Labrenzia sp. PHM005: one gene and its partner. The protein of the gene in region 2 binds, or shares a complex with, the protein of the main gene of each other region. Links are inferred from orthologs where the notes say so. Each region holds a gene or a part of one and is shown on either strand. Other genes may lie near its edges.

Region 1 (4,843 bases), 1.9 Mb from region 2 along the record:
CATGCCGTGCTTCATCAAGCCGTAGATCGTGACCGTTCCGATCACAAGCATGGCGAGACAGAACGTCACGATGATGTGGCTGGTCACCGTAAAGAAGTACGGGAACATGCCGAGAAGGTTAGCGACCAGAACGAACATGAACAGCGAGAATACCATCGGGAAAAACTTCATCCCTTCGGTTCCCGCCGAACTTCGTAACATTCCGGCGACAAACTCATAAGCCATTTCGGAGATCGACTGCATCCGGCTCGGCACCAAGCCGCGGCCGCTGGTCGTGAAGATCAGGAAGGCAGATGCTGCTGCTACGGTCAAAACCATAAACAGCGAAGAGTTGGTGAATGAGAAATCCATACCGCCGACTTCAATCGGGAACAGGGTCTGGATTTGGAACTGATGGATCGGATCGTTCGCCACCGGTCAGCCTTCTTCGCTCAAAACATTTCAAGGGCGCGCTTTAAGGAACTAAAGCGCAAATCTCTCAGTTTGATCCGCCGTCGCCAGCATCATCGCGTTTGACCCGTTGTTCCGGCTCGGCAATACGCCCAGCAGCCCTCATAACGTTCAATACGCCCGCCGCGAAACCAATGAGCAGGAAAACAATCAACCCGAAGGGTGTCGTCCCCAGCCACTGATCAACGAACCAGCCCAAACCGCCACCAACCACAATCCCGGAAATGAACTCAGAAGAGAGTTTCATTGCCTGACCATAGCCGGAGGAATCGCTTTTTTTGACCCTTTGCTCCGCTTCATCAGCTTTGCGCTGGCCATCCAGCATCCGGTTCAGACGGTCCCGCCGTTCCGACAGATCCGCCTCGGAGGCTGCCTTATCCAGGTCATCAGAATTGCCGTTTTGCGAAGAGCCACTCATGTTGTTCCCCGCCCCCGTCAAGCCGTGAGACCCAGCCTCAGGACGCCCCCTTAAGCCGCGCGCACCATAGTCGGGGGCCCTTGACCTGTCAAGAACACTGACATTTCATTTAAATTATTGATTTTTATAAATAAATTAGCCTTTTGAGCATTTTCCATGACCTAAGTCTTACGGGAAACTTACGAAGGAGCAGAAATCGACCACAGTTTAGGCACTTTCACGGAATCGTTCCGCGGTCTCCAAATCCACCGAAACGAGCTGAGAAACACCGCGTTCGGCCATGGTCACGCCAAACAGCCGGTTCATGCGCGCCATGGTGATTGGATTGTGTGTGATCACCACAAAACGGGTGTCGGTATTCCGGCACATTTCATCCAGAAGATCGCAGTAGCGCTCCACATTGGCGTCATCCAATGGCGCATCAACCTCATCTAGCACGCAGATCGGCGCCGGATTGGTCAAAAAGACCGCAAATATCAACGACATAGCCGTCAGCGCCTGTTCACCGCCAGAGAGCAGCGTCATTGTCTGCGGCTTTTTGCCGGGCGGGCGAGCGATGATTTCCAAGCCTGCGTCCAGCGGATCATCCGAATCGACCAGCTGCAATTCTGCCGTTCCGCCGCCGAACAGATGCGTGAACAGACGCTGGAAGTGACCGTTGACCACTTCGAAGGAAGCGAGCAGGCGTTCACGTGCTTCCCGGTTCAGGTTCGAGATGCCGGTGCGCAAGCGGCGAATTGCCTCTATCAGATCGTCACGTTCCGATGTCAGCGTGGTTTTCTGCTCGTCTACCTCGCGCAGTTCTTCTTCTGCGCGCAAGTTCACACCGCCAAGGCGTTCGCGTTCGGCCTTGAGACGATCGAGCTTTTTCTCCATGGCATCTGGATCCGGCAGCGGCGCCCCTTCTTTCAGTCCGGCGATTTCCGGCAGGGCCGCGACGGAGACTTCAAGATCTTCGTCAATCCGCCGCTCCAGCGTCTGTTTGCGTTCACGCGCAGCCTCTAGCCGTTCTTCGGCGCGGATTTTTTGCTCGCGTGCGCCCGCCAGGCCTTCCATAGCCAATTTGGCTGCCCGGTCGACGTCGGACAGATCCCGCTCGGCCTGGCTTAGCTGATCGTCCTTTTCCTTCTTGGCTTCTTCAGCCTTGGCGATGGCGGAAAAAAGCTCCCGGCGCTTGATCTCAATGTCTTCCGGTGCCTCGATCAGCTCGGCCCGCTCTTCTTCCGCTTCTTCCCGGCGTTCGCTCAGGACCGCGATCTGCTGGGCAGCATTGGCCGCGCGGGTTTTCCAGCTGTCATATTCACGGGCAATGGATTCGAGGCGCCGGTCGCGCATCTGCTGCTCGCGGGAAAGCCCTTCCGACACAGCCCGGGCTTCGGCGAGCGCGGCACGGGCCGTCGCGACCTCGCCCTGCAGTTCAGCAATCTGGCCCTGATAGCTGGTGGCATCGGGCGCAGCCTCCAGCTGCTCCTGCGCCTCTTCCATATATTCGCGGGCTTCTGCCGCTTCTTCCGATAAGCGCTGCGCTTTGTCTTCGGCGGCCGCTTTTTGCGAAGCGAGCTGAGCAACAGCGCGTTCTGCAGAGGCTAACGCTTCGCGCGTGGCAGTTACCTGACGCTGGCCGTCACGAACTTTGCCCCGGGCAGACTGCTCCAGCTCCACCGATTGCTGAACGCGGGCAGCAGCTTCTTCTAAAGCCAGTTGCTGCACTTCTACCGATTGCCGCGCAGTTTCGATTTCATCGTCGAGTTCCGCCAGGCGGTTTTTCTGGGCCAGTCTTTGGGCTGCCGGCGTTGGCGCATTGGCCGCCACCACAAAACCATCCCAGCGCCATAGGTCCCCTTCCCGGCTCACCAGTCGTTGGCCGGGCTTCAAGTTTGAACGGAGGCGTGGACCATCGCCCTGAGACACCAAACCAATCTGTGACAAGCGCCGATGCAGTTCTTCTGGCGCACTCACCACCTCAAGAAGAGGTCTTGCACCGATAGGAAGAGCGGAATCGGTATCCCCGGACAAGGCACTGCCCCATTTGACCGCGGCCGCATCATCGAGCGATGCATCCAGGTCTTCGCCCAGCGCCGCGCCCAATGCGGTTTCATATCCCGTTTCAACAGAGATCTGCTCAACGACCGGCGTGTGATCCGCTTCGCTATGAACATTGAGCACCTGCTCCAAAGTTCTGGCTTCGGTTTGCAGGCCCTGAAGCAGCGCGCGAGCGTCACTTAAAGGTGCTCGGGCCGCCTGTTCCTTGTCACGGGCCGCAGCAGTCGCAGCTTCGGCTTCTTCCACCGCGGCTTCCGCCTCGGCCAAGGCCTCGCTCGCGACCTCCAGCTCCTCACGGTGTTCCGCAACGCCGTCCTGTGCATTCATACGCGCTGTCAGATCGGCCAGCGCTTGCTGAGCCTCTTGCGCCTGGGAAACGAGCCGGTCTGCGCGCTGACGGCTTTCGGCAACCGCCCGCTCCAACTGACGGCGTTCAGCGGAGGCCCGCGCTTCGGCTGCCGTCAACTCCGACAACATGCCTTCCTTGCCCCGCACCACGTCTTCGGCCTCAGTGACCTTTTCCCGAGCCGTTTCGGTGCGGTCCTGCACCATCTCGTTTTCTTCCAGAAGCTCCGCGCGCTCTTCTGAAAGCCGCTCCAAAACCTCGTCGTTTTCCGAGACCATGGATTGCTCGCGGCGGATATCTTCGGCGAGCTGCACCAAACGGCGCTCCAGGTCCTGGAGGCGCTCCTTGATGCGCCGTTCCTCGGCATCAAGATCGTTTCGTGCGATCACCAGCCGCTGCAAGGCTGCGCCAGCCTTGGCCGCATCCTCGCGGAGCTCTGGCAATTTATGCGCGGCAATTGCCTGAATGCGGGCGCTTTCCGCTTGCAGACCTGTCGCCTCGTTCACTTGCTTTTGGGCATCGGAAAACTGGCTATCCGCAGCCGCCAGGGCATCGCGCGCTTCCGTCCAGCGGATATAAAGGATGGAGGCTTCCGCACCGCGGATTTCGGACGAAAGGTTCCGGTAGCGCGAAGCTTGCCGGGATTGGCGTTTCAAATTGTCGAGCTGGCTGTCGATCTGCACCAGGACATCTTCCAACCGCTCAAGGTTCTGTTCAGCGGCCCGCAAACGGATTTCCGCTTCATGACGGCGCGAGTGCAGACCTGAAATACCGGCGGCTTCTTCCAGGATTTTCCGGCGTGACGTCGGCTTGGCCGCAATCAGCTCACCAATTTGACCTTGGCGCACCATGGCCGGTGAGCGAGCGCCCGTGGAGGCATCGGCGAACAACAGCTGGACATCGCGAGCGCGCACATCCTTGGCATTGATCTTGTAATTCGACCCCTGCTCGCGCTCGATCCGGCGACTGACTTCAAGAAGATCGGCATCATTGAAGGCAGATGGCGCAGTCCGGTCGTTGTTCTCCAGAAACAGCGTCACTTCCGCCGTGTTGCGGGCCGGGCGGTTCAGACTGCCGGAGAAAATCACGTCATCCATGCCGGAGGCACGCATGTTCTTATAAGAGTTCTCGCCCATGACCCAGCGCAAGGCTTCGACGAGATTGGATTTGCCACAGCCGTTGGGACCCACAACCCCGGTCAGGCCGTTGCCGATGATGAACTCCATCGGCTCGACAAAGGATTTGAACCCGGCAATGCGGAGCTTTGAAAACTTCATCGGCGCCCGCACCTCTCCGGTCCGGACGCCGATAGATAAGTCATTTGTTCAAGGCGCAGGCAGGCTGCCTGCAGCTGAGCTGCAGGATCAGAGGTTTTCCTCGATGATCTTGCCCATTTCGTCAATCGACAGCGCCCCCGAATGCTTTTCGCCGTTGATGAAGAAGGTCGGCGTTGAGTTCACCCCAAACTCATTTGCCCCGCGCTCTCTCACCGCGTTAACTGCGTCAAGCAATCCCTGGTTTGTCAAGCACTCCTCAAAGGACTCCTGTGTAAATCCGATCTGCTTGGAAAAGTCGAGCAGGGATTG
Region 2 (3,673 bases):
AGGCCGATAAGCCAAGTTCATGATCAAGGCATTCATTTCCGGTTGCGCCGGATCCGTCTTAACGGACGACGAACGGGCGTTTTTCAAGGATACCAATCCCTGGGGATTGATCCTGTTTGCCCGTAATATTGAAACCCCCGAGCAGGTTTCCGGCCTGACGGAGAGTTTTCGTCAGGCCGTTGGGCGGCAGGATGCGCCGGTTCTGGTCGATCAAGAAGGCGGCCGGGTTCAACGTTTGCGGCCGCCGCATTGGCGCAAATATCCCGCGCCGAAACTGTTCGGCGATATTTATAACCAAGATCCAGCAGCCGGACAGCGGGCTGCCTTTCTCGGAGCGCAACTGATTGCTGCTGATTTGAGTGCGGTTGGAATTACGGTGGATTGTTTGCCGTGTTTGGATGTCCGTTTCACGGAAACCGTTGATGCCATTGGGGATCGCGCGATGTCGGAAGACCCCGAAACGGTTGCGCTGCTCGGCCGCGACATGGTCAATGGCGCGTTGGCAGGCGGTGTTTTGCCGGTAATCAAGCATATTCCTGGACACGGCCGGGCCATGGTCGACAGTCATTTGGAACTGCCGCGGGTCCTAGACGACAAAAAAACGCTGGAAACTGTGGATTTTCAACCTTTCAAGGCCCTGCGGGATGTGTCCTTGGGCATGACTGCGCACCTTCTTTATGAGAGCATTGATCCCGATAATCCGGGAACTCAAAGCCGGACAGTGATTGAAGAAATCATCCGCAAGGAAATCGGCTTTGATGGGTGTTTGATGAGCGATGATATCTCGATGAAGGCCCTTGGCGGCACCGTTGGGGACAGGTCCCGTAAGATCTGGGATGCCGGGTGTGACGTGGTGTTGCATTGCAATGGTGAGATGGATGAGATGCGGGTTGTCGCTGATGCTGCACCGGATCTGGCGGGACGATCGTTGGAACGGTGTGAGCAGGCGATGGCTGGTTTGAAACCCATCGATCCGGACTTTGATAACGTTGCAGCTTGGCAAGAGTTCCAGTCCTTAACCGGCTGGGCAGGGGTGTAACCGGAAGTTTGATGGCGGAACAGGAAACACAACCGGTCCCAGTGCAGGAGCAGTCCTATGATCTGCTGAGCGCTGTGCATTCGGCAGAGGAACGGGCAACCTCCGATCCGCAACTGGTTGTGGATGTAGACGGGTTCGAAGGTCCGCTCGACCTCCTGCTTGGACTGGCCCGGACCCAGAAGGTGGATCTCGCCAAAATTTCTATTCTGGCTCTTGTTGAGCAGTATCTGGATTTCGTCGCGGAAGCGCGCCGCATGCGTTTAGAGCTTGCTGCCGACTATCTGGTGATGGCCGCCTGGCTTGCCTATCTGAAATCACGGCTACTGCTGCCGGAACAAAAAGATGAAGACGAACCAACGGGGGAGGAACTCGCTGCTGCACTTGCCTTCCGCCTGCGACGTCTGGAAGCCATGCGCGAAGTCTCAGAAAAACTTCTGGCACGCAGCCGGGCCGGACGGGATGTGTTTTTCCGGGGTGAGCCGGAAACCATGTCCGTTGAACATAAAAGCATTTGGGACGCGTCGATCTATGATCTTTTGTCGGCCTATGCGACCCAGCGTCAGCGCCAATCGGTCACGTCTGTCCGCGTGTTAAGGCGGACAGTTTGGTCGCTGCAGGAAGCGCGTGAATTGCTGACGAAACTTGTTGGCCGGGTGAGCGAATGGGCGCCCTTGAACGCCTATCTGCGCGATTATCTTTACGACAATAAAGATTGGGCGACGATTGTTGCCAGCAGTTTCTCCGCCAGCCTGGAAATGGTGCGTGAAGGACAAGTCGAAATCCGTCAGGGCGAACCGTTTTCTCCGGTCTATATCCGCGCCATAGAACAGGAGCCGGAAGAAGATGTCTGAACCGGACCAGCTGGATCTGGAAGATGGCCCAGAAGGCACCGAAGCTCCCAAAAGTGTGGATGACCTGTCTGGCCTCCGGATGGTCGAAGCCTTGTTATTTGCTTCCTCCGAGCCGCTGTCTCTGGAAGAGCTGACCTTGCGCTTGCCCGAAGGCACTGATGTGGTCGGGCTTTTAGAAGAGCTGCAGACCCTATATGCCCCCCGCGGAGTCAATGTCATCAGGGTAGCCGGGAAATGGTGTTTCCGGACAGCCGAAGACTTAAGTTTCCTCATGCACCGCAATGTGGAAGAGCAGCGCAAACTGTCGCGCGCGGCTCTTGAGACACTCGCGATCATCGCCTATCACCAGCCGGTTACACGGGCGGAGATCGAAGAGATCCGCGGGGTTTCCACCTCAAAGGGCACGCTGGATGTTCTGCTGGAAACCACCTGGATCCGCATGCGCGGACGCCGGCGGACACCGGGGCGGCCGGTCACCTATGGTACGACGGAACATTTTCTAATTCACTTCGGATTGGAAAATGTCAAAGACTTGCCGGGCCTTGAGGAGCTAAAAGGGGCAGGGCTGCTCGACAGCGCCATTCCGGCATCCTTTATGGTGCCGACACCCAATGATGATACGGCGCTTGCCGAGGATGAAGATCCTTTGGAAGACGGCACGCTGTTTGATGATGAGACGGACGAGACCGCGCAAACCTGATGTCCAAGAATTTCACTCTCAACGGCAACGGCCATGGATTGAGCTGGGGTGCACCGGGAACGGCGAGCGCGACCATTGCGGCCGGGCTCGTTTATGAAAATGTTTCCCATGATTATGATGGGGTTCCGTCTGTCAAAAACCTGAGCCTGTCGGTTGCACCAGGGGAAATCCTGTGTCTGCTGGGACATTCGGGCTGTGGCAAGACAACGTTGATGCGCATTGCGGCCGGGGTTGAACGCCAAAGCGCAGGCACCGTCCTCATCAATGGCATGCCTGTCGCCGGGCCAGATACGTTCGTTCCGCCGGAAAAGCGCGGCGTTGGCCTGATGTTTCAGGATTATGCGCTGTTTCCGCATATGACGATCCTCGACAATGTCATGTTCGGATTGAAAAAACTCGGCGCAACGGAAAGCAAAGCGGCTGCGATGACAGCCTTGGGCCGTGTAGGTTTGGCTGATTACGCTGGGGATTATCCGCATGCCCTTTCGGGTGGTGAACAGCAACGGGTTGCGCTCGCAAGGGCATTGGTGCCGCGGCCCGGCATACTATTGATGGACGAACCGTTCTCCGGGCTCGACAAGCGGCTGCGCGACAGTGTGCGCGAGGAAACCTTGGCGGTGATCCGGGAAACCCGGGCGACCTGCATCATAGTCACCCATGATCCGGAAGAGGCGATGCGCATGGGCGATAGAATTGCTCTGATGCGCCGGGGCGAGCTGGTTCAACATGGAACAGCTGCTGATCTTTATAATCGGCCAGCAGATCTGTTTGCGGCCCGGTTCTTTTCCGAACTCAATCAGATCGAAGGCAAGGTGACGTCCAGCGGTGTTGAAACCGCCCTTGGTATTTTGCCGTCAAATGGCATGCCTGAAGGGGCCGCAGATGTTTGCATCCGGCCGCAGGGCATTGTTTTGAGCAAGTCTGGTCTGTGCGGCGTAAAGGGCCGCATCCGGTCGAAACGATTCGTCGGGGAAGTAGATTTGCTGACGATTATCGTCGACGGACTGGAGCGTCCGTTGCAGGCGCGGGTGCGCGCCGGCAGCGAATGGACAACCGGTATGGACGTCGCTGTGACGACAGATC

Evidence for each region. The genes of interacting proteins can lie anywhere in the genome.
Region 1: the proteins of FJ695_RS17765 (region 2) and smc are in contact, whole or in part, in a crystal structure (PDB 3ZGX), measured with the Bacillus subtilis proteins. The link is inferred for Labrenzia sp. PHM005 from one-to-one orthologs.

Annotation. Positions count from the first base shown.
Region 1 is NZ_CP041191.1:5,803,224-5,808,066, forward strand. The notes cover bases 876-4,843. They hold smc (chromosome segregation protein SMC), read right to left. Parts: upstream 4,535-4,843; coding sequence 1,076-4,534; downstream 876-1,075. Other genes in these bases: FJ695_RS26245 (DsbA family protein), read right to left, coding at 4,622-4,843. In the rest of the region: FJ695_RS26230 (F0F1 ATP synthase subunit A), read right to left, coding at 1-414; FJ695_RS26235 (AtpZ/AtpI family protein), read right to left, coding at 479-868. UniProt on the Bacillus subtilis protein: Required for chromosome condensation and partitioning.
Region 2 is NZ_CP041191.1:3,923,459-3,927,131, forward strand. Bases 1-2,970 are described here. They hold FJ695_RS17765 (ScpA family protein), read left to right. Parts: upstream 1-1,050; coding sequence 1,051-1,890; downstream 1,891-2,970. Other genes in these bases: nagZ (beta-N-acetylhexosaminidase), read left to right, coding at 20-1,039; scpB (SMC-Scp complex subunit ScpB), read left to right, coding at 1,883-2,590; FJ695_RS17775 (ABC transporter ATP-binding protein), read left to right, coding at 2,590-2,970. Also shown: more of FJ695_RS17775, read left to right, coding at 2,971-3,673. UniProt on the Bacillus subtilis protein: Participates in chromosomal partition during cell division. May act via the formation of a condensin-like complex containing Smc and ScpB that pull DNA away from mid-cell into both cell halves.